Regions from separate parts of the Halomonas sp. LS-001 genome, predicted to be linked through region 1. Evidence: predicted binding sites of a transcription regulator. Region 1 holds the regulator's gene; the other holds the start of a gene.
What was found. The regulator LexA, encoded in region 1, represses DNA repair genes until DNA is damaged. The targets are predictions, from matches to a motif close to TACTGTNTANNTANACAGTA.

Region 1 (3,426 bases):
CATCGTCGCGATCTGACGCAATTTCTGATCGTGATCAGAGAGAATACATCCGTTACACTTAATGTCTTCCATTTGGCATATTCAGCGGAAACGCGATTCCCGATATTTTGATGTGTTGCTATCGTTACGCTGCTGTTGTCAGGCTAGAATTACTTCAAGAGTCCTTTTTATGTCCCGATACTATCGTTTAGTGGTTTCCTGCCCCGACCAGGTGGGCATTGTGGCGCGTGTGGCCAATTTTATCGCTCAGCAGGGGGGCTCAATTACGGAAGCGAGTCAGCACTCGGACCTTGAGACGGGTCGATTTTTCATGCGTTATGAAATTCTCGCTGATTCGCTGGCGATTGGGCTGGAGGCGTTTCGTGAAGCGTTTCGCCCCGTTGCGGATGATTTCAAAATGCAGTGGGCGCTGACCGATACCGCGCAACGCCCTAAAGTCGTACTCATGGTCTCCAAGGAGTCACATTGCCTGGTAGACCTGCTTTATCGTTGGCAGGCAGGGGAGCTTGCGTGTGAAATCGTTGGGGTGCTATCCAATCATGATGATTTACGCTCACTCACAGAGTGGTACGGCATTCCCTATCATCACATTCCCGTTGATCCTGACGACAAACAGCCCGCATTCGCTGCTGTTGAGTCACATATAGAAGCCTTGCAGGCAGACTGTGTGGTACTGGCCCGTTACATGCAGATTCTGCCGCCTGCCTTATGCCAGCGTTACCGTGGCCGGGTGATTAATATTCATCATAGCTTTCTGCCTTCCTTTGCCGGGGCAAAGCCTTACCATCAGGCCTATGAAAGAGGCGTCAAGCTGACCGGGGCGACCTGTCATTATGTGACCGAAGAACTCGATGCTGGCCCTATTATTGAGCAGGATATTCATCGTGTAACGCATTGTCATACGCCGACAGATCTGGTCCGCTTCGGGCGTGATGTTGAAAAGTCGGTACTTGCTCGCGGGGTTCGCTGGCACCTTGAAGACCGTGTGATTATTCATGGTAACAAGACGGTGGTGTTCAGCTAACGTTGAGGATCACAGAGCGTGGTTTAATATCATAGTGCGTGGTTTCATATCATAGTGCGTGATTTTATCGATACCATTGAGGTGGCTTTATGTCCTTTGCTGAAAGCGTCCTGGCACCCTGGGCGCTAGTGCTTTCTGCAGTGATGTCCTCGGCGATGCTGATATGGGTTGTCATGTTAAAGCCCTGGAAGCCTTTGATGAATGACACAGCACTGCAGCACCGCTGGCTGGCGGCGACACTGGCCGTTGTGCTGATGTGGCAGCTGCGTGCACAAGCCGTGGATTGGTTAACACTGCATCTGGTGTTTACCGTACTGATGACAATTGTGTTCAAAGCACCACTGGCGCTTTTAAGCAATCTCATGATCAATGTGGCAATGGTCGTGATTGGACGCAATGAGTGGCCATTACTAGGCGCAAATGTGCTTGTCACAGGTATTGTGCCTGCACTGACGACGGTGTTGATATGGCGTTTTGTAGACCGCAGACTTCCTGATAACCTGATGGTTTTTCTGTTTGCTTGCGGATTTTTCGGCTCTGCGTTGGCAACGCTGGCAGGAGGGCTGGTAGCCGTTGGGATGATCGTTGTGGCGGGAACTGAACCAGAAGCGGTTTATCTGGCTCAGGAGTATGCGCGTTTTCTGCCGTTGCTGATGCCGTCAGAAGCATTTATTACCGGTATGCTACTGAGTGTTCTGTTGGTCTATCACCCTGATTGGGTGGCCACCTTTAATGACCACCGATACATCGACATGCAGTAAGCAGAATGGATGATGAGAGCAGGTCAGGTGATGTTTAACCAAGTGCCTGACCGTTACCGCCACGAATAACGCCCACTCCCACGCCTTCGATTTCGAGAGGCTGTGAACGTAAGTCAACGCTGATGGGAGAGAAATCTTCATTTTCTGCCAGAAGCTGTACCAGGTGCCCGTCACGTTTAAAACGTTTCACGGTGACTTCATCCTCCAGCCGGGCCACGACAATCTGCCCATCGCGTACATGCTCTGTGCGGTGAACCGCCAGCAGGTCACCTTCCAGAATGCCAGCATCTTTCATGGATAGGCCGCGTACTCGCAGGAGGTAGTCAGCTTTTGGCGTAAAGTATTCGGCGGGCAGAGGGCAGTAACGATCAATGTGCTCAGCGGCCAGAATCGGGCTGCCAGCGGCAACTTCCCCAATGATGGGTAAGCCGGATGACATGTTTTCTACCGGTGAGGTTTCCGGTGTCGCTGTTGTTATATCGACACCTTCCTGAGCGGGCAGGCGGATGCCCCGGGAAGTATTACGGATAATGCGAATGACTTTCTTACGCTCAAGTGCCCGAAGATGCTCTTCCGCTGCATTCGGCGAGCGAAATCCCAGCGCTTTGGCAATCTCAGCGCGAGTCGGCGGATAGCCGTATTCACCCATGGTCTTAACGATAAAGTCGTAAACATTTTGCTGACGTGCTGTTAAAGGCCGAGACATAATACGCTCCCACCTGATCTTGTTGGTTAATGAAATAAAAAACAGACAAATGCTGGCAGCGTGATTACGACAGGTGTCTGAGACGGATGTGTCATGCGTTAACCAGCATTTATGAATAAAAAAATTTAATAAAGCATGTGTTTAAGTATACAGTATGTGTCTCTATCCAGTACAGGCTGAACGTTAAATTTTGTGTAGTGATACCAAGCATTTGCGTGTTGGCAAGTCAATAAGCCATGCGGTGGCATAAAATGTTTGTAAGTATTTGTGTAACAAACGTTGAGCACCTTTGACCCATGACGTAATATCAGGCGTTGTTTTAAACATCTGTTCTCTGGAGCGTCCATGGCTCAGCCTGACACAGTGACACGCATTCTCGACACCGCTGAAGTACTATTTGCAGAGCGGGGCTTTGCGGAAACGTCGCTGCGCAATATCACCAGTAAAGCCAAAGTTAATCTGGCAGCGGTCAATTACCATTTTGGCTCTAAGAAAGCGCTGATTCAGTCAGTGTTTTCCCGTTATCTCGATCCTTTCAGCGAACGTTTTCATAGCGCTCTGGATGAACTTGAAGTGCAATACAAAGGCCAGGTGATTCCTCTTGAAGTGTTATTGGAAACCATGGCTGAAACGGTATTGTCGGTTCCTGCTGAACGCAACAGTCTCAAGGTGTTCATGCGCCTTCTGGGCCTGGCTTACAGTCAGGCCCAAGGGCATCTGCGTCATTTTATCCAGGCGCAATATGGCGATGTCTTTACGCGCTTTACGGAGCTGATTCGTCAAGCAACTCCCGATCTGCCTGATGCGGAGCGCTTCTGGCGATTGCACTTTATGCTGGGCACGGTGACGTTTACTTTTTCGGGTCTGGATGCACTGAAAGATATCGCTCAGAAAGATTATCAGGAGCATATTTCCGTGCGCGACCTGGTGCGTCG
Region 2 (3,426 bases), 1.3 Mb from region 1:
TGGTAGCGCAGTCTCGGGCGTGGCCGTGCGCCTGGTTAACGTATTCGCGTGATTCATGTTGTCGCCCATTACCTGAGTCAAATGATAGGGTATTCTGTCGTCATTAATTTTAAAAGCGGAGTTACCCGTGCTGTCATTTGAACATTCGTTTGCAACGCTCCCTGAGCCGTTGTGGGTTGCCTGCCAGCCCACGCCGGTCGAAGCGCCCACGCTTATTGCGTTCAATCAGTCGCTTGCCGAAAGTCTGGGTATGCAGGAAACACCGGATGAGACCCGCCTGGCTGAGTGGTTCAGCGGCAACCAGCTGCCCCCCGGTGCTGAGCCGCGTGCACTGGGCTATGCCGGGCATCAGTTCGGAAGCTTTGTGCCGCAGCTGGGGGATGGGCGTGCTCTGCTACTGGGCGAGGTAGTCAATCAAAACGGTCAGCGTCGCGATGTGCAGCTGAAAGGCAGTGGCCGTACGCCGTTTTCCCGCGGCGGCGATGGGCGCTCGCCTCTTGGCCCGGTGCTGCGTGAATACCTGGTCAGCGAAGCCATGGCCGCGATGAATATTCCCACGACCCGCGCCCTTGCCGCTGTGGCAAGCGGTGAGCGGGTGAGGCGTGAAATGGTGGAGCCTGGCGCCGTTTTTACGCGCGTGGCCAGCAGCCATATTCGGGTGGGATCGTTTCAGTTTGCAGCGGCCCGCCAGGATGAAACGGCGCTGAAAGCGCTGGCGGATTTCGTGATTGATCGCCATTACCCGGATGCCAGACAGGCGGAAGCACCGTATCTGGCGCTACTGGAAGCGGTGTTGCAGCGTCAGGCGCAGCTGGTCGCCAAGTGGATGGGCGTTGGCTTTATTCATGGGGTGATGAACACCGATAACATGAGCATTGCTGGGGAAACCATTGATTATGGGCCCTGTGCCTTTATGGAGCAGTTCGACCCGCAGAAGGCTTACAGCTCGGTAGATACCGGTAAACGCTATGCGTTTTCCAACCAGCCGTTAGTTGCCCAGTGGAATCTGGCGCGTTTCGCCGAGTGCTTGATGCCCTTGCTGGATGGCGATCAGGAATCCCGCATCTCTCAGCTGACTGATATTCTGCGTGGCTTCGATGCGGAATTTGATGCGGCCCGTCAGGTGATCAGTGCAGATAAACTGGGGCTAGCGGCAAATAGCGAACATGCCCCCCAGCTGATGGCCGGGCTGGAGGCGCAGATGCAGAAGGGGCGTATGGACATGACCGCCACCTTTGATGCCTTAACGCAACTGGCTCGCCAAGCGGATGACGATAGGCGTCAGGCGTTGCTGGCGCTCACCACGACCCCCGAAGCGCTGGCCCCCTGGATTGACGAATGGCAACACCAGCAGCAGGCCAGCCAGAGTGAGCAGCGCTGGCAGGCAATGCGGAACGCCAACCCGGCCATTATTCCCCGCAACCACCGCGTTCAGGAGGTGATTGATGCCGCCTATGACGGCGACTTTGCGCCCTTTCACAAGCTGCTTGGCGCAGTAGTACAGCCCTTTGAGGCGTCCACCGATGCGCGCCTTCTGGCCGCGCCCGCGTCTGACAGTGAACAGGTACTGAGGACTTTCTGCGGCACGTGATCACGCCACACCCTGTGATAGGCTGTTTTTGATAAACTGTGCTTTTTTACAGGGCTTAGGCAAAAGGGCTTAGGCAAAAGGGCTTGGGCGAGGGTAACCTGTGCGCAAAATTATTCATTGCGACTGTGACTGTTTCTACGCAGCGGTAGAGATGCGTGACAACCCGGCGCTTGGCGACGTGCCTATTGCGATTGGTGGCAGTGTGGAGCGCCGTGGCGTCGTGGCAACGTGCAATTATCCGGCCCGCGAATTTGGTATTCACTCTGCCATGCCGATGGCTCAGGCACTGAAACGCTGCCCGCATCTCACCGTGATCCGTGGCGATATGGCCAAGTACAAGGCTGTCGCCCGCCAGGTGTTTGCGATTTATCGTGATGTGACCGAGCTGATTGAGCCGCTCTCACTGGATGAAGCTTTCCTGGACGTTACCGATGTCACCCTGTGCAATGGCAGCGCCACTCGCATGGCCGAAGCGATTCGTCTGCGGGTCAAGCAGGAAGTCGGTATTACCGTGTCGGCGGGGGTTGCGCCTAATAAGTTTCTCGCCAAAATTGCCAGCGACTGGCGCAAGCCTGACGGCCTGTTTGTGATCACGCCAAAGGATATTGATCACTTTGTTCAGCAACTATCGGTCAAGAAAATTCACGGCGTTGGCCCGCGTACTGCTGAAAAACTCGCGGGGCTGGGTATTTATACGGGCGCAGACTTGCGCGCTCGTCCGCTCACCGAGCTGGTCGAACAGTTTGGCCGCTTCGGGCACCGGCTGTTCGAACTCAGTCATGGTCGTGACGAGCGGCCAGTAAAAACCCACCGTGAGCGCAAATCCGTCAGCACCGAACAGACCTACCCCCAGGACCTTCCTACTCTGCAAGCCTGCCACGAGGCCTTGCCCGCTCTCATTGCGGACCTTGAGCAGCGCTATGCCCGGCTTGACCCACCGCCCGGTGTGCGTGGCGTCATGGTCAAGGTCAAATTCAAAGACTTTACCCAGACAACCGTGGAACACGCCGACCCCGCGCCGGATCTTGCACAGTTCGAAACCCTGCTCAACGTAGGCTGGGCAAGAGGCGAAAGGCCCGTGCGGTTATTAGGCGTTGGCTACCGCCTGGCAGAAGAAACCACCGCGCAACAACTGACGCTGTTTTGATGAGAAAAATAATGTTTATTCAATAACGTCTGCCCGATATGCCATTGGGTGATAGGAAGCAAGGAGCGCACGATGAAAAATGAATTGATTCAAACGCTAACAGAAAATTTCGAAGGGCATGCCCAACAGACTGAAAATGGCGTGGAATACTGGCTGGCAAGAGATGTGCAGCATTTATTGGGTTATGGCGAGTGGCGTAACTTCTTGTCTGTGATTAGTAAGGCAAAGACAGCTTGTGAAATTTCCGAACACGACGTCAGTAACCATTTTGTTGAGGTTAACAAAATGGTTGAACTGGGTTCCGGCAGCCAGCGGGAAGTCAGCGATGTCATGCTGACACGCTACGCTTGCTATCTGATTGCCCAAAACGGCGATCCCAGAAAGCAGGAAATTGCCTTTGCTCAAACCTATTTTGCTATGCAGACCCGCAAGGCTGAACTTATTGAGCAGCGCCTACTGGAAGCTGAGCGAGTATCTGCACGCAAGAAATTGTCAGCCACCGAAAAAGAACTCTCGGATGTTATTTATGAGCAGACCGGTGGTAACCAGAATTTTGCCTTGATCCGTAGCAAAGGCGATGCTGCCTTGTTTGGCAAAAATACAAAAGCAATGAAAGCTCAGTGGCAAGTGCCAGATAGCCGCCCACTGGCGGATTTTGCTCCCACGATTATTCTCAAAGCCAAGGACT

Region 2: the regulator LexA is predicted to act here: its motif matches at 1,626-1,645, upstream of dinB (DNA polymerase IV).

Annotation. Positions count from the first base shown of each region.
Region 1 is NZ_CM129816.1:1,588,079-1,591,504, forward strand. It holds gene purU (formyltetrahydrofolate deformylase) at 170-1,024, shown strand; gene ACU6TU_RS07130 (energy-coupling factor ABC transporter permease) at 1,114-1,785, shown strand; gene lexA (transcriptional repressor LexA) at 1,820-2,491, opposite strand; gene ACU6TU_RS07140 (TetR/AcrR family transcriptional regulator) at 2,837-3,426, shown strand, end outside.
Region 2 is NZ_CM129816.1:2,910,554-2,913,979, reverse strand. It holds gene ACU6TU_RS13095 (DNA-3-methyladenine glycosylase) at 1-57, opposite strand, end outside; gene ACU6TU_RS13090 (protein adenylyltransferase SelO) at 128-1,591, shown strand; gene dinB (DNA polymerase IV) at 1,692-2,738, shown strand; gene dinD (DNA damage-inducible protein D) at 2,811-3,426, shown strand, end outside.